Regions from separate parts of the Pseudomonas sessilinigenes genome, predicted to be linked through region 3. Evidence: predicted binding sites of a transcription regulator. Region 3 holds the regulator's gene; each other region holds the start of a gene.
The links. The regulator FliA, encoded in region 3, starts transcription of late flagellar genes. The targets are predictions, from matches to a motif close to CTAAAGTTTNNNNNNNNNNNGCCGNTAA.
Positions count from the first base shown of each region.

Region 1: the regulator FliA is predicted to act here: its motif matches at 3,237-3,264, upstream of C4K39_RS09965 (methyl-accepting chemotaxis protein).
Region 2: the regulator FliA is predicted to act here: its motif matches at 2,273-2,300, upstream of C4K39_RS16395 (methyl-accepting chemotaxis protein).
Region 4: the regulator FliA is predicted to act here: its motif matches at 2,818-2,845, upstream of flgM (flagellar biosynthesis anti-sigma factor FlgM).

Region 1 covers NZ_CP027706.1:2,102,908-2,107,658, reverse strand. Annotated here, with positions in the region: gene acnA (aconitate hydratase AcnA) at 1-2,091, shown strand, start outside; gene C4K39_RS09970 (CPBP family intramembrane glutamic endopeptidase) at 2,269-3,060, shown strand; gene C4K39_RS09965 (methyl-accepting chemotaxis protein) at 3,294-4,751, shown strand, end outside.
Region 2 covers NZ_CP027706.1:3,560,592-3,565,342, forward strand. Annotated here, with positions in the region: gene C4K39_RS16385 (inorganic phosphate transporter) at 1-869, opposite strand, end outside; gene C4K39_RS16390 (transporter) at 1,115-2,137, opposite strand; gene C4K39_RS16395 (methyl-accepting chemotaxis protein) at 2,410-4,035, shown strand; gene C4K39_RS16400 (PepSY domain-containing protein) at 4,101-4,418, opposite strand; gene C4K39_RS16405 (sterol desaturase family protein) at 4,576-4,751, shown strand, end outside.
Region 3 covers NZ_CP027706.1:1,798,468-1,803,218, forward strand. Annotated here, with positions in the region: gene flhA (flagellar biosynthesis protein FlhA) at 1-676, shown strand, start outside; gene flhF (flagellar biosynthesis GTPase FlhF) at 688-2,010, shown strand; gene fleN (flagellar synthesis regulator FleN) at 2,129-2,959, shown strand; gene fliA (RNA polymerase sigma factor FliA) at 2,956-3,696, shown strand; gene C4K39_RS08510 (chemotaxis response regulator CheY) at 3,863-4,234, shown strand; gene C4K39_RS08515 (protein phosphatase CheZ) at 4,265-4,751, shown strand, end outside.
Region 4 covers NZ_CP027706.1:3,620,872-3,625,622, forward strand. Annotated here, with positions in the region: gene C4K39_RS16680 (MFS transporter) at 1-1,050, shown strand, start outside; gene C4K39_RS16685 (flagellar brake protein) at 1,103-1,849, opposite strand; gene C4K39_RS16690 (flagella synthesis protein FlgN) at 1,946-2,413, opposite strand; gene flgM (flagellar biosynthesis anti-sigma factor FlgM) at 2,462-2,779, opposite strand; gene flgA (flagellar basal body P-ring formation chaperone FlgA) at 2,933-3,694, opposite strand; gene C4K39_RS16705 (chemotaxis protein CheV) at 3,770-4,702, shown strand; gene cheR (protein-glutamate O-methyltransferase CheR) at 4,746-4,751, shown strand, end outside.

The DNA.
Region 1 (4,751 bases), 300 kb from region 3:
ATCAACGGGCTGGGCGTGCTGGGCTGGGGCGTGGGCGGGATCGAGGCCGAGGCGGCGATGCTTGGCCAGCCCGTCTCGATGCTGATCCCTGAAGTCATCGGCTTCAAGCTCACCGGCAAGCTCAAGGAAGGCATCACCGCCACCGACCTGGTGCTGACGGTCACGCAGATGCTGCGCAAGAAAGGCGTGGTGGGCAAATTCGTCGAATTCTATGGCGACGGCCTGGCCGACCTGCCCCTGGCGGATCGCGCCACGATCGCCAACATGGCGCCGGAATACGGAGCCACCTGCGGTTTCTTTCCGGTGGACGAGATCACCCTCGACTACCTGCGCCTGTCTGGTCGCCCAAGCGCGCTGGTGAAACTGGTGGAAACCTACAGCAAGGCCCAGGGCCTGTGGCGCCTGCCGGGCAAGGAGCCGGTGTTCACCGATAGCCTGGCCCTGGACATGGGCACCGTGGAAGCCAGCCTCGCCGGACCTAAGCGCCCCCAGGACCGGGTCGCCCTGCAGAATGTCGGCCAAGCCTTCAGCGACTTCCTCGACCTGCAGTTCAAGCCCACCAGCAAGGAAGAAGGTCGCCTGGAAAGCGAAGGCGGTGGCGGTGTCGCCGTTGGCAACGCCGACCTGGTCGGGGAAGCCGACTACCAGCATGACGGCCAGACCCATCGCCTGAAAAATGGCGCGGTAGTGATCGCAGCCATCACCTCCTGTACCAATACCTCCAACCCGAACGTCATGATGGCAGCCGGCCTGGTGGCCAAGAAGGCCGTCGAGAAAGGCCTGCAGCGCAAACCCTGGGTCAAGAGCTCCCTGGCGCCAGGCTCCAAGGTGGTGACTGACTACTACCAGGCCGCAGGCCTCACTTCGTACCTGAACCAATTGGGGTTCGATCTGGTGGGCTACGGCTGCACCACGTGCATTGGCAACTCCGGCCCATTGCAGGAGCCGATCGAGAAAGCCATCCAGAAATCCGACCTGACCGTGGCTTCAGTGCTGTCCGGCAACCGTAACTTCGAGGGTCGGGTGCATCCACTGGTGAAGACCAACTGGCTGGCCTCTCCGCCCCTGGTAGTGGCCTACGCCCTGGCTGGCACGGTGCGCATCGACCTCAGCCGCGAGCCCCTGGGCCAGGGCAAGGATGGCCAGCCGGTGTACCTGAAGGACATCTGGCCCAGCAGCCAGGAAATTGCCGAGGCCGTCGCCCAGGTCAACACGCGCATGTTCCACAAGGAATACGCGGAGGTGTTTGCCGGCGACGCCCAATGGCAGGCCATCGAAGTGCCGCAAGCCGCTACCTACGTCTGGCAGGACGACTCGACCTACATCCAGCATCCGCCGTTCTTCGACGATATCTCAGGCCCCTTGCCAGAGATCAAGGATATCGGCGGCGCGCGGGTCCTGGCGCTCCTGGGAGACTCAGTGACCACCGACCACATCTCCCCTGCCGGCAACATCAAGGCCGATAGCCCGGCCGGGCGCTACCTGCGGGACAAGGGCGTGGAACCCCGGGATTTCAACTCCTATGGTTCACGGCGCGGCAACCATGAAGTGATGATGCGCGGCACCTTTGCCAACATCCGCATCCGCAACGAAATGCTCGGCGGCGAGGAAGGATGCAATACGCTGTACATTCCCACCGGCGAGAAAATGGCGATCTACGACGCGGCCATGAAGTACCAGGCCACGGGCACGCCACTGGTGGTAATCGCGGGGCAGGAGTACGGCACCGGCTCGAGCCGCGACTGGGCGGCCAAAGGCACCAACCTGTTGGGGGTCAAGGCGGTCATCGCCGAGAGCTTCGAGCGCATCCACCGCTCCAACCTGGTGGGCATGGGCGTGTTGCCGCTGCAGTTCAAGACCGGCCAGGATCGCAAGAGCCTCAAGCTCAGCGGTCGCGAGACCCTGGATATCCTTAGCCTCAGCGGCACGCAACTGGCCCCGCGGATGAACCTGCAACTGGTGATCATCCGCGAGGATGGCAGCCGTGAGCAGATCGAGGTGCTGTGCCGCATCGACACCCTGAACGAAGTGGAATACTTCAAGTCCGGGGGGATCTTGCACTACGTCTTGCGCCAGTTGATCGCGGCCTGATCCGTGACAGCCACAGACACCGCCTTCGGGCGGTGTTTTTTATTGGGTTAACGCACACAAATCGACTGGCTATAATCCCCGCCCGCCAAACCTGACCGACCAGTCACAACAACGACTACAGATCAGGCGCCGGACAACGTCTCTGCAATACCCATTCTTTCGCAACAAGGATTCCCCATGACCGCTCTGCCATGGATGTACCTGGCACTCCTTTCCCTTGGCTATGCACTGGCCCTGAGCTACGGGCAACTGGGGCTGCTGGCCGCCCTCTCGCTCTTGCTGTTGTTGTGCGCCGGCTTCGCCGTGCGCCAGCAGCGCAGCACCATTGGCCAATACCTGGGCCACGGCCTGTTCGTGGTCGTCGCCCTGGCCCTGGCCATGCACTGGCTGCCCGGCTTCTACAATGGGCGCGCCATCGATCCGCAACGCCTCACTGATGACGCCGTGCCGTTTTCCCTGTACCTGAACCAGGACAAGCCACTGATCGGCTTCTGGCTGCTGTTGGTGTGCCCCTGGATCATTGGTCGGCGCTCTCTGCGCCTGTCGCTGTGTGCCAGCGTCCTGGCCCTGCTCTTGTGCGCCATCACTGCGCTGGGTGGCGCCTTGCTACTGGGCATCATCAGCTGGGCTCCCAAATGGCCGGACCAGGCCTGGCTGTGGGTACTGAACAACCTGCTGCTGGTGACCTTGGTGGAAGAGGCGCTATTCCGGGGCTATATCCAGGGAGGCCTGAGCCGACGCCTGAAACACCTGCCCTACGGCGAGAACCTGGCCCTGCTCGCCTCGGCCCTGCTATTCGGCCTGGCACACCTGGGAGCCGGCTGGCAATGGACGCTGCTGGCGAGCGTCGCCGGGATCGGGTACGGTCTGGCGTATCGGTTCGGGGGCCTGGGAGCCGCGCTGGCCACCCACTTCGGACTGAACCTGCTGCATTTCGGGCTTTTCACCTATCCAATGCTCGCCGGATAGGTCCGGACACTGCAAAACCGCAAGCAAATTGCCCAAACCAGTACTTCAGAAGTATTGACTGCCAAGGAAGAAGGTCAATGATTAGCCCCTCGCCAACGCCGGTGGATGCCGGCGCCGCATACGACGACACAACACACTCTGCCAATGAGACCGAATGCCAATTATTGAAAAATAGTTTCAATAATAAGCCGAAGCGGCCGATCACTTATCAAAGCCTTGCGGATTGAAAAAACATGCGTAATAACCAGCCTGTCACTCAGCGCGAACGTACCTTCCCGGCTCAACAACGGTTGATTTCCACGACCGATGCCAAGGGCGTCATCACCTACTGCAACGACGCCTTCGTCGAGATCAGTGGGTTCTCCCGCGAAGAACTGGTTCGCGCGCCGCACAACCTGGTACGCCACCCGGATGTGCCAGCGGCGGTATTCGCCCATATGTGGACCACCTTGAAACAAGGCCTGCCATGGATGGGTATCGTCAAGAACCGCTGCAAGACCGGCGATCACTACTGGGTCAACGCCTACGTGACCCCGGTGTTCGAAGGCAGCAAGGTCGTGGGCTACGAATCGGTACGGGTCAAGCCCACCGCCGAACAGGTGCGCCGCGCCGAATCCCTCTACAAGCGGATCAACCAGGGCAAATCGGCCATTCCCAAACGCGACAAGTGGCTGCCGATACTACAAGACTGGCTGCCGTTCATCCTGGTCAGCCAACTGAGCTTCATGATCGGTGCCTGGCTCAACTCCCACTGGGGCTTCGTCCTGGCCGCCGGTCTCTCGGTGCCACTGGGCCTGCTGGGCCTGACCTGGCAACAGCGCGGCCTCAAGCGCCTGCTGCGCCTGGCCGAACAGACCACCTCGGACCCCCTGATCGCGCAGATGTACACCGACAGCCGGGGTGCCCAGGCACGCCTGGAAATGTCGATCCTGAGCCAGGAAGCACGACTCAAGACCTGCCTGACCCGCCTGCAGGACACCGCCGAGCACCTCAACGAGCAGGCCCGGCAGTCCGATACCCTGGCCCACAACAGCTCCAGCGGCCTGGAGCGCCAGCGCCAGGAGACCGAACAGGTCGCCACCGCGGTCAACCAGATGGCGGCCACGACCCAGGAGGTCGCCAGCCATGTACAGCGCACCGCCGATGCGACCCAGGAAGCCAATCGCCTGACTGGCCGAGGCCGTAACATCGCCGGGGAAACCCGTGAAGCCATCCAGCGCCTGTCGGTGGTGGTGGGCGAAACCGGCCAGACCGTGACCCAGCTGGCCAAGGACAGCGACGAAATCGGTGGCGTCGTGGATGTGATCAAAGGCATCGCCGACCAGACCAACCTGCTGGCCCTCAACGCAGCCATCGAAGCGGCTCGTGCCGGGGAAATGGGTCGTGGTTTTGCCGTGGTGGCCGATGAAGTGCGCCAATTGGCGCAACGCACCAGCGAGTCCACCGGGCAGATCCACACCCTGATCGCCAAGCTGCAGCAAACCGCTGCCAGTGCGGTGCAGACCATGGACGCTGGCCATCGCCAGGCCGAAGAAGGCGTGGCCCGAGTGCTGGAAGCCGACCAGGCGCTGGTGGGCATCAGCGAAGCCGTGGCCAACATCACCGACATGACCACCCAGATCGCCGCCGCGACCGAGGAGCAAAGTTCGGTGGCCGAGGAGATCAGCCGCAACATCAGTACCATCGCCCAA
Region 2 (4,751 bases), 1.8 Mb from region 3:
GCGTAGGCCATGGGCAGGGTGCCCACCAGGATCAGCATGATCAGGCCCATGCCTTTCTGGCCGTCGTTGGAGCCGTGGGCGAACGACACCCCGGTGCAGGTCAGGATCAGCAGAGCGCGAATCCACCACGGTGGCGGGGTGTCGCCCTTGGGCGCCTTGTACAGCGCGCGGTTCTTGACGAACAGGCGCAGGGCCAGCAATAGCAGGGCGGCGAACACGAAGCCGATCAGTGGCGAGAACAGCAGGGCGTAGCCGACCTTGGTGGCCTGGCCCCAATCCACACCGCTGGTGCCGTCGCGGCCGTGCATCAGGGCGTTGGCCACGCCGACGCCGATGATCGAGCCGATCAGGGTATGGGAGGAAGAGGCCGGCAGGCCCAGCCACCAGGTGCCGAGGTTCCACAGGATGGCGGCGATCAGCAGGGCGAAGATCATGGCGAAGCCGGCGGAAGACCCCACCTGCAGGATCAGCTCCACCGGCAGCAGGGCGATGATGCCGAAGGCCACTGCGCCGCTGGACAGCAGCACCCCGAGGAAGTTGAACAGGCCGGACCAGACCACCGCGAACTGTGGTGGCAGCGAATGGGTGTAGATCACCGTGGCCACCGCGTTGGCGGTGTCGTGGAAGCCGTTGACGAATTCGAAGCCCAGGGCGATCAGCAGCGCGACGCCAAGCAGCAGGAACGGGGTCCAGGTGGTGACCGTGGTGCCCAGTTCATGCATGTCGTGGATCAGGCTGTAGGCGGTGAACAGCAAGCCCATGGCCAATATCGCGAAGAACACCACGAGGGTGAAGGGGCCGGGTTTCTTATCCAGTTGCGGTTTGGCGTCGACGCTGGGGGAGGCGACGGTCAGGGAAGGGGTGGCCATTGCTGGACAATCCTGTGGCTGGAAGGAATGGCTTCCATGATCGTTGCCGAATGTTACAGGCAGACTGCCCCAGGTCATGGTTTGTGCAATTGACTGGCCCGTTGATCCGTTTGCCCCGGCGGCTCGTGCCGAGCCGTGCGCAGACTGCGGCAGCGGCTACACGAGGCGGGGTTGCGGATACGCTGGTGCTGTAGCCGCTGTCGAGCGCCAGCGAGGCTGCGTACGGGCGCGCAGCGGCCGCAGGGTCAGTAGTCCTGGCGTTTGCGAAAGGCCCAGCGCCCGGCGATCACGGTGAAGGTGACCACCAGCGCCACCAGGATCCAGAAGCCTTCCGGATCGCCGGAGAACGGAATGCCGCCGACGTTCATGCCGAAGAAGCCGGCGATGATGTTGATCGGCAGGGCCAGTACCGTGACCACGGTCAGGGTGAACAGGGTGCGGTTGCTCTGTTCGTTGAGGTTGGCGGCAATTTCCTCTTGCAACAGCTTGATCCGCTCCCCCAGGGCCGTGAGGTCGTTGATGATCAGGGCGAACTCTTCGGTGGACTTGCGCAGTTCCTTGACGTCGTCCTTTTGCAGCCATTGTGGCGGTCGGTTGAGCAGGCGCAGCAACGATCCGGGTTCCAGGGCCAGCAGCCGTTGCAGGCGCACCAGCACCCGGCGCATGGCTCCCAGTTCGGCACGGTTGGCCGAGGCCCGGGCCGCCAGCAACTGGTCTTCGATCTGGTCGACGCTGAGGCTGGTCTTGCGCACGATCTGGGTCAGGATTTCCCCCTGGTCCCGTAGCAGGTGCACCAGCAGCTCAAGGGGCGAGCGGAACTGTTCGCCAGCCTTGACCGAGGACCGCAACTTGTCCACCGAGTGCAGGGGTTGCAGGCGAGCACTGATGATCAGGTTGCTGCGCACGCAGACCCACAGGGTGGAGATGTCCGAGGACACCATGCTGCTGAAGTTGAACACCACGTCGTTGACCACCGCCAGCAGGGCCGAGTCCACGTGCTCGATGCGAGTCGAGCGCGAGCCCTCATGCAACGCTTCGAAGAACTCCTCGGGCAGTTGCAGGTGGGCCTGCATCCAGCGCTCGCAGGCGGCATGGGCCAGGTTCAGGTGCAGCCAGAGAAATTCATCCTGGTGTTCGGCAGATTGCAGGGCTTGCAGGGCCTTGGCCGAATCCAGTTCGCGACCACGTTCGCCGGGGCGGAAGCGGTAACCGTAGAGCAGGCCAAACAGATCGGAATCGCGGTGACTCTGGTCGATGCTGTGGTTCATGGGGGCTCGCAGGAGGGACGGTGCCTGGCGCGGGTTTCACAGGTTCACTTGAGCCACATCATGGCAATGCTTTTTGACGGTTTTGTGACAATTGAAAGTCCATGATTCGCCGCGTTATACCGGTGGTCGGCGGCCCTCAAGAATGTGTCGTCGATGCCGATCACGCTCACATGCCACGTGCATTCGAGCTGTCTCGAATGTGCCCGACAGGGAAGTTCGGACTTACGCATGCCTTTTCGGGCCTGTTCCTTCCCTGCCATGAGATCTCCTCGATGTTTTTGCAAAAATCCCTGAGGGCGCAAATTCTTGCCCTGCTGAGTGGCAGCCTGCTGGCGATGCTGTTGATCGCCCTGGCGTGTTTTCAATTGCTGTCCAATGGCGTGCAGAGCTACCGCGAGCTGATCGAAGGCCCGTTGCACAGTTCGCAGCTGATCGACGAGGCCAACCTGCAGTTCAAGATCCAGGTGCAGGAGTGGAAGAACGTGCTGCTGCGAGGCAAGCAGCCCCAGGAAATGAACAAGTACTGGCAGCAGTTCGAAGATCGTCAGCGCGACGTGCAGAGCATTTTGGGACAGTTGGCACAGACCCCAGACCTGGACGCGTCGCTCAAGAGCCGGGTCCAGCGCTTGGCCCAGGAGCATCTGGCCCTGGGCCAGGCCTACCAGAAGGCCCGTGATGCCTATGTGGCCGGTGGCGCCGATCCGAGTGCCGGCGATGCTGCGGTCAAGGGCTTCGACCGTGCTGCCAGCGACCAGATGAGCGAGCTGGTGACTGAACTGCGCAAGCAAGGCCAGCAGCAGTCGTTGCAGATCAGCTCGGCCGCCGATCGTACGGTGTGGCTGGGCATCCTGGTGATGCTCGTCTCCGGCCTGTTGATCGGCCTGCTCAGCCTGTGGCTGGTCAACCGCAGCCTGGTGGAGCCGATTCGCCAGTTGATCGACTACGTGGCCCAGCTCAGCCGTGGCCAGTTCTCCCAGCGGGTGGACAACACGCGCCAGGACGAACTGGGCAAGCTGGCGGCCGCGGCCAACACCCTGCGCGACTTCCTCGCCCAGACCTTCACCAGCCTGCAGCGCAGTGCCTCGGACCTGGACACCTCGAGCGGCGAGCTCAACTCCATCGCCACCTTGATGTCCCAGGGCACCAACGAGCAGTTCAGCCGTACCGACCAGGTGGCCACGGCGATGAACGAGATGTCCGCCACGGCCCAGGAGGTGGCGCGCCATGCCGCCGACGCTGCCCGTGCCGCCGACGATGCCGACCAGTCGGCGCAGCAGGGCGAGCAGGTGATGCAGAGCACCATCGATAGCATCACCCAGATGCGTGGCGAAATCGCCAATACCGCGACCGTGATCCGTCGCCTGGAAGCCGACAGCGGGCGGATCGGCAAGGTGCTGGAGGTGATCCAGGGCATCGCCGAGCAGACCAACCTGCTGGCCCTCAACGCCGCTATCGAGGCGGCCCGGGCCGGCGAGGCCGGGCGTGGTTTTGCCGTGGTCGCCGACGAGGTGCGCAGCCTGGCGCAGCGCACCGCGGCTTCGATCACCGAGATCAACCAGATCATCCAGACCGTGCAGACCGGTGCCGTGGATGCGGCCCAGGCCATCGAGAGCGGTCAGGAGCGCAGCGAGCAGAGCGTGCAACAGGTGACCGAGGCCGGGGCCATGCTCGAGCGCATCACCCAGGCGGTGGAAGCGATTCGCGACATGAACCGGCAGATCGCCACCGCTGCCGAGGAGCAGACCTCGGTGGCCGAGGACATCTCGCGCAACCTGACCGAGATCACCTCCATCGCCAGCACCAACCTGGACAACGTCCAGCGTACCGAGGCGGCGAGCCGCAACCTGCATGGCCTGTCGGGACAACTGAACGAAGTCACGGCGCGCCTGAGCGCCTGATCCCGGGACCCGCAAAACACAAGGCCGCGCCCCTTATAGAGGCGCGGCCTTGTGCTATCTGCCGGTTACCGGTCTTGTTTGTTGGCCAGGACCTGGCCGGTCTTGGCATCCAGGTCCACATCCCACTCGATGCCTTTGCCGTCGCGCAATTCCACCTGGTAGACGTAGGCGCCGCTGGCAGTCTGTTCCAGCTCGGTGTCGGTGATGTTGGCGGCGCTGGTGCCGGGGTGCTGGGCCAGGGCCAGCTGGTTGAGTTTCTCCAGGTCCATGATGGCGCCCGACTTGAGCAGGCCCGGGATCAGGTCTGGACGGACATCGGCCTGGGCCAGGCCAGCGGTCAGGGTCAGGGCGGTGGCGGCCAGTAGTGCGGAGAATTTGCTCATGGATGATTCCTTGGGGGTGATGGGTTTGGATGGACACAGGTTAACCAGCGCAACTTAATTCACCCTTAATTCCCGCCACCGATTGCGCCGTTTGTTCAAGCCTGTGGCCGTGGGTGGCCGGCAAGCTGCTGTCTCCTTAATGATGGAGACAAGACGGATGAAACGAATGCTTGCGTGGTTGTATGGGCCGCTGTTCTTTGGTGGTTTCATCGGCGCCGGTGTCTGGTGGATGGGTAGCGCGGGCGGCTCGGCAGCGGGCCTGCTCTGGCTATTCCTGGCGGCCCTTGGCGTGTCCTTCCTGGCCGAATGGGGTTTGCCCTATGAGCCCGCCTG
Region 3 (4,751 bases):
CCTGGGCTACACCGTGGTGGACGCCAGCACCGTGGTCGCGACCCACTTGAACCAGATTCTGTACAAGCATTCCAGTGAGCTGATCGGCCACGAGGAAGTCCAGCAACTGATGCAGCTGCTGGCCAAGAGTTCGCCGAAGCTGGCCGAGGAGCTGGTGCCGGGCGTGCTGTCGTTGTCGCAGTTGCTCAAGGTGCTGCAGGCGCTGTTGGCCGAGCAGGTGCCCGTGCGGGACATTCGCAGCATTGCCGAGGCCATCGCCAACAATGCCGCTAAGAGTCAAGATACTGCCGCTTTGGTGGCTGCGGTCCGCGTCGGACTCTCGCGCGCCATTGTCCAAAGCATTGTAGGTACTGAGTCCGAGCTGCCTGTGATCACCTTGGAGCCAAGGTTGGAACAAATTTTGCTCAGCAGTTTGCAGAAGGCAGGACAAGGCCAGGAAGAAGGCGTTCTGCTCGAGCCAAGCATGGCAGAAAAGCTGCAGCGTTCGCTGATCGAAGCGGCGCAGCGTCAAGAGATGCAAGGTCAACCGGTGATCCTGTTGGTTGCAGGTCCGGTCCGCGCCATGCTCTCGCGGTTCGGTCGCTTGGCCGTTCCGGGTTTGCATGTGCTGGCGTACCAGGAAATTCCTGACAACAAGCAAGTGACCATCGTTGCGACAGTAGGGCCCAACGGCTGAGGTAGTGGGTTATGCAAGTTAAGCGTTTTTTCGCCGCCGATATGCGTCAGGCCATGAAGCTGGTTCGTGATGAGCTGGGCGCTGAGGCTGCCATCATCGGCAACCGCCGGATCGCCGGTGGTGTCGAGCTGACGGCGGCGCTGGATTACAAGTTGTCGGCACTGTCGCCGCGGGTTCCGAACATGGAGCTCGAGGACGAGCTGCGCAAGACTCAGTCGCGGATCGTCACGGCCCAGGCCGAACTCAGCCTGCGCAGCGAGGGCGACAGTACCTCGATGACCAACCGTCAGTTGTTCGCCGGCCTGCCGTTGACCGCCGCCGAGCCCCTGATCGAACCGACCCTGACCGAGCGCCCGCGCCCGGCGCCAGCCCCTGCTGCACCGGCGGTGGACAATCGTGCCCTGGATTCGATGCGTTTCGAGCTCAACGGCCTGCGCGAGCTGCTGGAAGTCCAGCTGGGCTCCCTGGCCTGGAGCCAGTTGCAGGGCAGTCGTCCGGAGCAGGCCAATCTCTGGCGCCGGCTGCAGCGCATTGGCCTTTCCGGCCCGCTGGCGCGCGACCTGCTGGCCTTGATCACCGATATCGACGAGCCTCGCCAGGCCTGGCGCATGCTCCTGGCCCACCTGGCGCGGATGATCCAGACACCGGAGCTCGAGCCTCTGGAAGAGGGCGGGGTGATTGCCATGGTCGGCCCGGCCGGCATGGGCAAGACCACGACCCTGGCCAAGCTGGCGGCGCGCTATGTGCTCAAGTACGGTGCGCAGAACATCGCGCTGGTGAGCATGGACAGTTATCGCATCGGCGCCCAGGAGCAACTCAAGACCCTGGGGCGGATCCTCAATGTCTCGGTGACCCATGTCGACCCTGGCCAGTCCCTGGCCCAGGCCCTGGACCCACTGTTGCGCAAGCGCGTGGTGCTGATCGATACCGCCGGCCTGCAGGCCAGCGATCCGGCGCTGCGCATGCAACTGGAAAGCCTGGCCGGTCGCGGTATCCGGGCGAAGAACTACCTGGTGCTGGCCACCACTAGCCAGAAGCAGGTGCTGACCGCCGCCTACCACAGCTACAAGCGCTGCGGCCTGGCCGGTTGCATCCTGACTAAACTGGATGAAACGGCCAGTCTTGGCGAGGTATTGAGCCTGGCCATCAGTCACGAACTGCCGGTTGCCTATCTGACCGATGGGCCGCGGATTCCTGACGACTTGCATCTGCCCCGCCGGCATCAGTTGGTGAGCCGCGCAGTGAGCGTGCAGATGCAGGAAGAACCCAGCGAAGAGGCCATGGCCGACATGTTCGCTGACCTGTACCACAATCCGGCCAAGCGGGTCGGTTGAGGTACTCATGGATAGATTGCAGCGTATCTACATCGATGGTCTGCCAGGCACTGTTCCAATGGTGAACACGCAGCCAGTTATGTGGCCCCGTCTAAGTAAGACAAGGTAAAGAAAGAACATGGGCAGCATGCATCCCGTACAGGTGATTGCGGTGACCGGCGGCAAAGGTGGCGTCGGCAAGACTAATGTGTCAGTGAACTTGTCCCTGGCTCTGGCTGAGCTCGGCCGGCGGGTGTTGCTGCTGGATGCCGACCTGGGATTGGCCAATGTCGATGTCCTGCTGGGACTGACCCCCAAACGTACCCTGGCCGATGTCATCGAAGGGCGCTGCGAGCTGCGCGATGTGCTGCTCCAGGGCCCGGGCGGCATCCGTATCGTGCCGGCAGCCTCGGGCACCCAGAGCATGGTGCACCTGAGCCCGGCCCAGCATGCCGGCCTGATCCAGGCCTTCAGCGACATCGGCGACAACCTCGATGTGCTGGTGATCGACACTGCTGCGGGTATTGGTGACTCGGTAGTCAGTTTTGTCCGCGCGGCCCAGGAAGTGCTGCTGGTGGTCTGCGACGAGCCGACCTCGATCACCGATGCCTACGCCCTGATCAAGCTGCTCAACCGCGACTACGGCATGAACCGTTTCCGGGTCCTGGCCAACATGGCCCAGAGCCCCCAGGAAGGGCGCAACCTGTTTGCAAAGTTGACCAAGGTCACTGATCGGTTCCTGGACGTGGCCTTACAATATGTCGGCGCAGTTCCCTACGACGAAAGCGTGCGCAAGGCCGTGCAAAAGCAGCGTGCGGTCTATGAAGCCTTTCCTCGTTCGAAATGTGCATTGGCGTTCAAGGCCATCGCGCAAAAAGTCGATACCTGGCCATTGCCGGCGAACCCTCGCGGGCACCTGGAGTTTTTTGTCGAGCGGCTAGTGCATCAAACAGCGGGACCGGTGCTATGACTGCCAGTGGCTACAACCTCTACAAGAAGTCGGCGCGTGACAGCCAATACGAACTGATCGAGCGCTATGCGCCCCTGGTCAAGCGTATTGCCTATCACCTGTTGGCGCGGTTGCCGGCCAGCGTCCAGGTGGAAGACCTGATCCAGGCCGGGATGATCGGTTTGCTCGAAGTGTCGACCAAGTACGACGCGAGCAAGGGTGCGAGTTTCGAGACCTACGCGGGTATCCGTATCCGCGGTGCGATGCTCGACGAGGTTCGTAAAGGCGACTGGGCCCCGCGTTCGGTGCACCGTAATACGCGCATGGTCAGTGATGCCATTCGCGCAATTGAAGCTAAAACCGGTCGTGACGCTAAAGATCACGAGGTTGCGGCCGAACTTCAATTGAGCCTCGATGATTATTACGGGATTTTGAACGACACCCTGGGCAGCCGACTGTTCAGTTTCGACGACCTGTTGCAGGACGGCGAACACGAAGGGCTGCACGAGGATGGCGCCAGTGCTCATCTCGAGCCGTCACGGGACCTGGAGGATGAACGCTTCCAGGCCGCGTTGGCGGATGCGATTGCCAATTTGCCGGAGCGCGAGCGACTGGTGTTGGCGCTGTACTACGACGAAGAGCTGAACCTCAAGGAAATCGGTGAGGTCCTGGGGGTCAGCGAATCGCGGGTCAGCCAGTTACACAGCCAGTGCGCGGCCCGCTTGCGGGGGCGTTTGGGGGAGTGGCGAGCGCGCTGACAGGCAGTGTGGGGACACTGCGCCCAAGACCGGTCGGGCCTTGTGCCTGGCCGGTTTTGCAGTATGTGCTCCATGCAGTCGTTGCGTGTTATGCCGGATTGATTGAATGGCGTATCCAGGTACTGGATGCGTTTAAGACTGCTTGGAGGTCGAATTGGACAAGAACATGAAAATCCTCATCGTTGATGACTTCTCAACGATGCGGCGGATCATAAAAAACCTGTTGCGTGATCTGGGTTTCACCAACACGGTCGAGGCCGACGATGGCACCACTGCCATCCCGGTTCTCAACAGCGGGAGCATCGACTTTCTGGTAACGGACTGGAACATGCCGGGCATGACCGGTATCGACCTGCTGCGTCATGTGCGCGCCGATGAAAAACTCAAGCACCTGCCGGTACTGATGGTCACTGCCGAAGCCAAGCGTGAGCAGATCATCGAAGCCGCCCAGGCCGGCGTAAACGGCTATGTCGTCAAACCATTCACGGCCCAGGCGCTGAAAGAGAAGATCGAGAAGATCTTCGAACGCATCGGTTGAGATGCGTAGCCATTGCGCCACGGGGGAGCTATGGAGCATAACGAATCTTCACTGGGCGACTTTGAGTCGACCCTGAAAAAACATGCGCTGGAGCTGGTCGAAAGCCTGGAAAAGGGCAAGTTCGGCGAAGCTGTGCAACTGATCCATGAGCTCAATCAGACCCGTGACCGCGGCCTGTACCAGGAAGTGGGCAAGCTCACCCGCGAGTTGCATAGTGCGATCGTCAATTTCCAGATCGATCCGCACATGCCGCAAGCCGAGGAAGTTTCACAGATCACGGATGCCACCGAGCGCCTGTCCTACGTGGTCCGGCTGACGGAAGCCGCGGCCAACCGCACCATGGACCTGGTGGAGAGCAGCACCCCGCTGGTCAACGGCCTGAGCAGCGAAGCCCAGGCGTTGAGCGTGGACTGGGGGCGCTTCATGCGGCGCGAGGTCGGGGCCGAGGAGTTTCGCGAGCTGGCGCGTCGGGTCGACAGTTTCCTGACTCGTAGCGAACAGGAGACCCGTACCGTCT
Region 4 (4,751 bases), 1.8 Mb from region 3:
CTGGGGATGATGTGCCAGTACATGGTCATCGAGAGCTGGCTCAACGAGCAGGCCGATGCCAAGCAGCGTGGCGTGGTCTTCAGCGGCTACATGATCGCGTCCTACCTGGGACTGGTCCTGGGGCAGCTGATCCTGGTCCTGCATCCGGCCCTGGGGCTGGAGCTGCTGATGCTGGTGGCGCTGTGTTTTGCGCTGTGCCTGGTGCCGGTGGCGATGACTCGGCGGATCCACCCAGCGCCCCTGCGTCCGGCGCCGATGGAGCCGCGTTTCTTCATCAAGCGCGTCCCGCAGTCCTTGAGCACGGTTTTGGGGTCAGGGCTGATCGTCGGTTCGTTCTATGGCCTGGCGCCGCTCTATGCCTCGCAGCAGGGCCTGAGTACCGAGCAGGTGGGCCTGTTCATGGGGAGCTGCATCTTTGCCGGGCTGCTCGTGCAATGGCCCCTGGGGTGGTTGTCGGACCGCTTTGACCGGGCGCTGCTGATTCGCTGCTTCGCCTTGTTCCTGGCGGTGATGGCCTTGCCGCTGGCCCTCTTGCCTACAGTGCCTTTGGAGGTGTTGTTCATCCTGGGGTTTCTCTGCTCCCTGATGCAGTTCTGTCTTTATCCGCTGGCTGTGGCGTTTTCCAACGACCATGTCGAGGGTGATCGGCGGGTGTCGCTGACGGCGATGCTGCTAGTGACCTATGGCGTGGGGGCAAGCATCGGGCCTTTGGCGGCAGGGGTGTTGATGAAGTTGTTCGGCAGCCAGATGCTCTATGCCTTCTTCTGTTTCTTTGCGCTGGTGCTGGTCTGGCGGATACGGCCGAAGGCCGTGACCAACCTGCATCAGGTCGACGACGCTCCGCTGCATCACGTGGCGATGCCGGACAGCATGTCCAGTTCACCGCTGGTTGCGGCCCTCGATCCGCGGGTGGACGAGCAAGTGGTGCAGGACCAGATGCAAGTCGCCCCGGCAGAGGATGCCGTGCCAGGCGAAGAGCCTGTGGCCGAGGTGCCGACAGCGCAGGAGGCTGCAGTCGAGGAGCTTGGCGAGACAAAACCCCGGGAATGAAAAACGGGCAGTGCCTGGCGGCGACTGCCCGTTGTTCATAAGGCTTCGATGACTAGAGGTCGTCTTTGTCGAAGCGGCGTGCTTCACGCTGCAACTGGTAGACGAAGCGCTCTACCTGGCGCTGTACCAGGCCGCTCATGTTGTGAAAGCGTACACCGGCGAAGGTGGTGTCGATCCTTTCTTCATAGTGCAGGTAGCGCAGTTCCACGGGGGCGGTCATGCTGCCAAAGGGCAGGGCGGCGATGAAGCGCTCGTAGACCTGGCCCAGTTGCAGGCGTGCAGAAATCTCACCATCAAAGCGCAGCTTGCAGCCTGTGGCGGAGATATCCAGCAGTTTGCCGGTGAGTGGCGACTTGAGCTTGTCGCCGCCGAGTTCGATATCTACCAGTTGTGCCAGCTTCAGGGCTGCGCGGAAGGCATTGCGGCGCTGGTGGTAGACCACTTCGTCCGGCAGGGTGGTGCGATAGCAGCGGCCACCGTTGGATTCATCCAGGGTCGGTAGGCCATTGCTTTCCCAGGCGATGCGGACGCCTTCATGGAACCCTTCAACGCGAAACGGCTCGCCAGCCAGCATGAAACGCTCGCCATCGCGGGGGATCATTTCATCGAGCGCGATCATGTTGTCGTCGCGATCCACTTCCACCATATAGCTTTGAAAGCGCTGGCTGCGCTCATGGAAGGTGATGATCAGAGGGTCATGGCTCTCTTGTAGCAACCGCAGGTTGGAGGAAATCTCCAGTGCAGTGGTAAGCACCTTGGGCGGTTGCGGAGCATCTTCCGCGTTTGAGGCATTGAACACGGTTCATCAATCTCCAGACAGAATACGACTACACGCAATTGCTGGCATTCTGCCAGCATGTTTTGCGGCTTGGTAGCACGCGCTCATTTTTGCGGCCTAAGCCTGACTGAGTGGGCGGGGCTTCGCAAGCATCGAGGTGGAGCCGCGGGCGTCATAGAGTGCTGGAGGTTCGCCACCGTTGAGGATTTTCAGTTGGTTGGCGGTGGTGGCCTGCTGGATCTGGATCGAGCGGCCATTGAGCTCGTTGGTAGCCTGGCAGTCCGTGAGGAGTTGGGTCAGCAGGTCGCTTTGTTCCAGCAGCTGTTCGCCCAGGCTGGAATGGCTGGCTACCTGTTCGAGGCCTTCGCGATTGGCTGGCAGGCCGAGGCTGTCCAGAAGCAATGTGCGCTTGCGGCCATGCTGCTCCAGCAAGACGATCAACGCCTGCTTTTGCGCCAGAATGTCTTCCAGCAGTGGCATATCGCGGCCATGCAGGGCTAGGGATTCGGCTCTGAGCAACTCCAGCAGTTGTTGAGCTGGAGCAAGGTCGTCGTTGATCAGTTGCAGTAGATTGGTATCGTGCATGGCTGGCCTTGGGGATTAAGCGTCCAAAAGCCTGGCGCAAGCCTGTGGCTAGCGCAGGGCTTCGAAGTTGAGCAGTTTGCTGGCTATACGGTTGCTGTCGACTTTGTAGCTGCCATCGGCAATGGCTTGCTTCAACTCTGCCACTCGGGCTTTGTCGGCAACAGGCTGATCGCGCAGCTTGTCTGTGATTCGTTGCAACTGTTGGGCCTCATTGCTGAGGTGGACCGATTCCCCGCTTTTGCTGGTCTCGGCCGAAGTCGTCAGCGGCGCGGATTTGCCGGCATCGCCGGTTTCCTTGCTGGCGCTGGTACGCGTACTGCCTGTCAGTGAAGGGGAACTGTTCAAACGGCTGAAGTCGATGACCATGATGAAGAAAACCTCTGGGTATTTGGACGCTTGCCATGTTCTCGGCCATATCGTGAAAAACTTTAGGCTCAATTGTCGGCAAGCCAACGCAGTTATCGGCAACCCAAGTTCGTGACCACAGTTTAGGGAACGAGCAGGGCGAGCGCCAGTTATCTACATCGCCACTTCTACCTGGCCTGGCGCTATGACACGGGCCTTGATCACTCGCTGCGAGTTCAGGTTCTTCACCCTGATTTGCTCACTCAGCCCTCCATTGGACAACGCTTCCCCTGGCATTCTTACATTCAAGCTGCCGCTGCGTGCCGATATCACTACCTGATCACCCTTGCGTACCACCTCGGCCTGCTCCAGGTGGGCAAGGCTGATGACTTGATCTGCGACCATTGGTCGGACAAGTTTCTGTCCAATGGCCTGGTCAAGCGAGGTCAGGTAGCTCTGGCCGCCCTGGCTGATATCTCGTTCGCGCAGCGCGACATCCTCTGGCTCGATGATGGCTGTGCGTTTGAGAGGGCGAACGCTGGTGACCACTTCACGAAACAGCTTGACCTGTGCCGGGACGAATACCGTCCAAGGCGACCCCCCGTCGCAGCGGACCTTGACGGTTACCCGACCCAGCGGTTGTGCCGGGCTTTCCAGGGTAGCTGTCAATTCCTTGTCGCAGGCAGGCATGCGCATCCGGGGATCCAGCTGATTGACTTGGATTTCGTAGCGTCCTTCCGTTTGACTGGTAGCCAGGTAGTCTTCTACCGTGAATTCAAGAAACCCTTGAGTCACGCCGATAAGCAAATCAGGCAGGGTGACCGAATCAGCAACGGCAGGGCCGCCAGGGTTTAAAATGCACAACATGGCAAGGCCGCAGAGTAATTGGCGGCTTTGCGATGTCAGGCGTCGAAAAAATGTCGTTTTGGCGTTCATAACAGTTAAAAAGCAAGCGCCGTGCCGTTTAGCAATGAGCGTGCGTCGGATCTTAAAGCTTTGGGGAGTCTGGGCATGGCTGGTGTAATGGATTCGGTAAACCAGCGCACGCAACTGGTTGGGCAGAATCGCCTGGAGCTGCTGTTGTTCCGTCTGGACGGCGAGCAGCTCTATGGGATCAACGTATTCAAGGTTCGCGAGGTGCTGCAGTGCCCCAAGTTGACCCTGATGCCCAAATCCAGTCCTGTGGTGTGCGGTGTCGCGAATATTCGAGGGGCGACCATTCCGATCCTGGATCTGGCAATGGCTACGGGTTCTGGTGGCTTGCAGGACCAGAGCAACCCGTTCGTCATCATCACTGAGTACAACACCAAGACCCAGGGGTTCCTGGTGCGCTCGGTAGAACGCATCGTCAACATGAACTGGGAAGAAATCCATCCGCCGCCCAAGGGCACCGGACGCGATCATTACCTGACGGCGGTGACCCGGGTGGATAACCAGCTGGTCGAAATCATCGACGTGGAGAAGGTCCTGGCGGAAGTCGCGCCTACCTCCGAGGCGATCTCGGTCGGCGTGGTGGATGTCGAGACCCAGCACAAGGCAATTTCCCTGCGTGTGCTGACCGTTGACGATTCGTCGGTGGCCCGCAAGCAGGTCACTCGTTGCCTGCAGACCGTGGGCGTCGAGGTAGTGGCATTGAACGATGGACGACAGGCGCTGGATTACCTGCGCAAGCTGGTGGATGAAGGGAAGAAGCCGGAGGAGGAATTCCTCATGATGATTTCCGACATCGAGATGCCTGAAATGGACGGTTACACCCTCACGGCCGAGATACGTAATGATCCACGCATGCAAAAGCTGCATATCATCCTGCATACTTCGTTGTCAGGGGTGTTCAATCAGGCGATGGTGAAGAAGGTCGGTGCCGATGACTTCCTTGCCAAGTTCCGTCCTGATGACCTGGCATCCCGGGTTGTTGACCGGATCAAAGCAGCAGACCACAGCTGAGGGCAACAGCCCTTGGTGGACATAGATTTAAGAGGCGGCAGCATTGTCT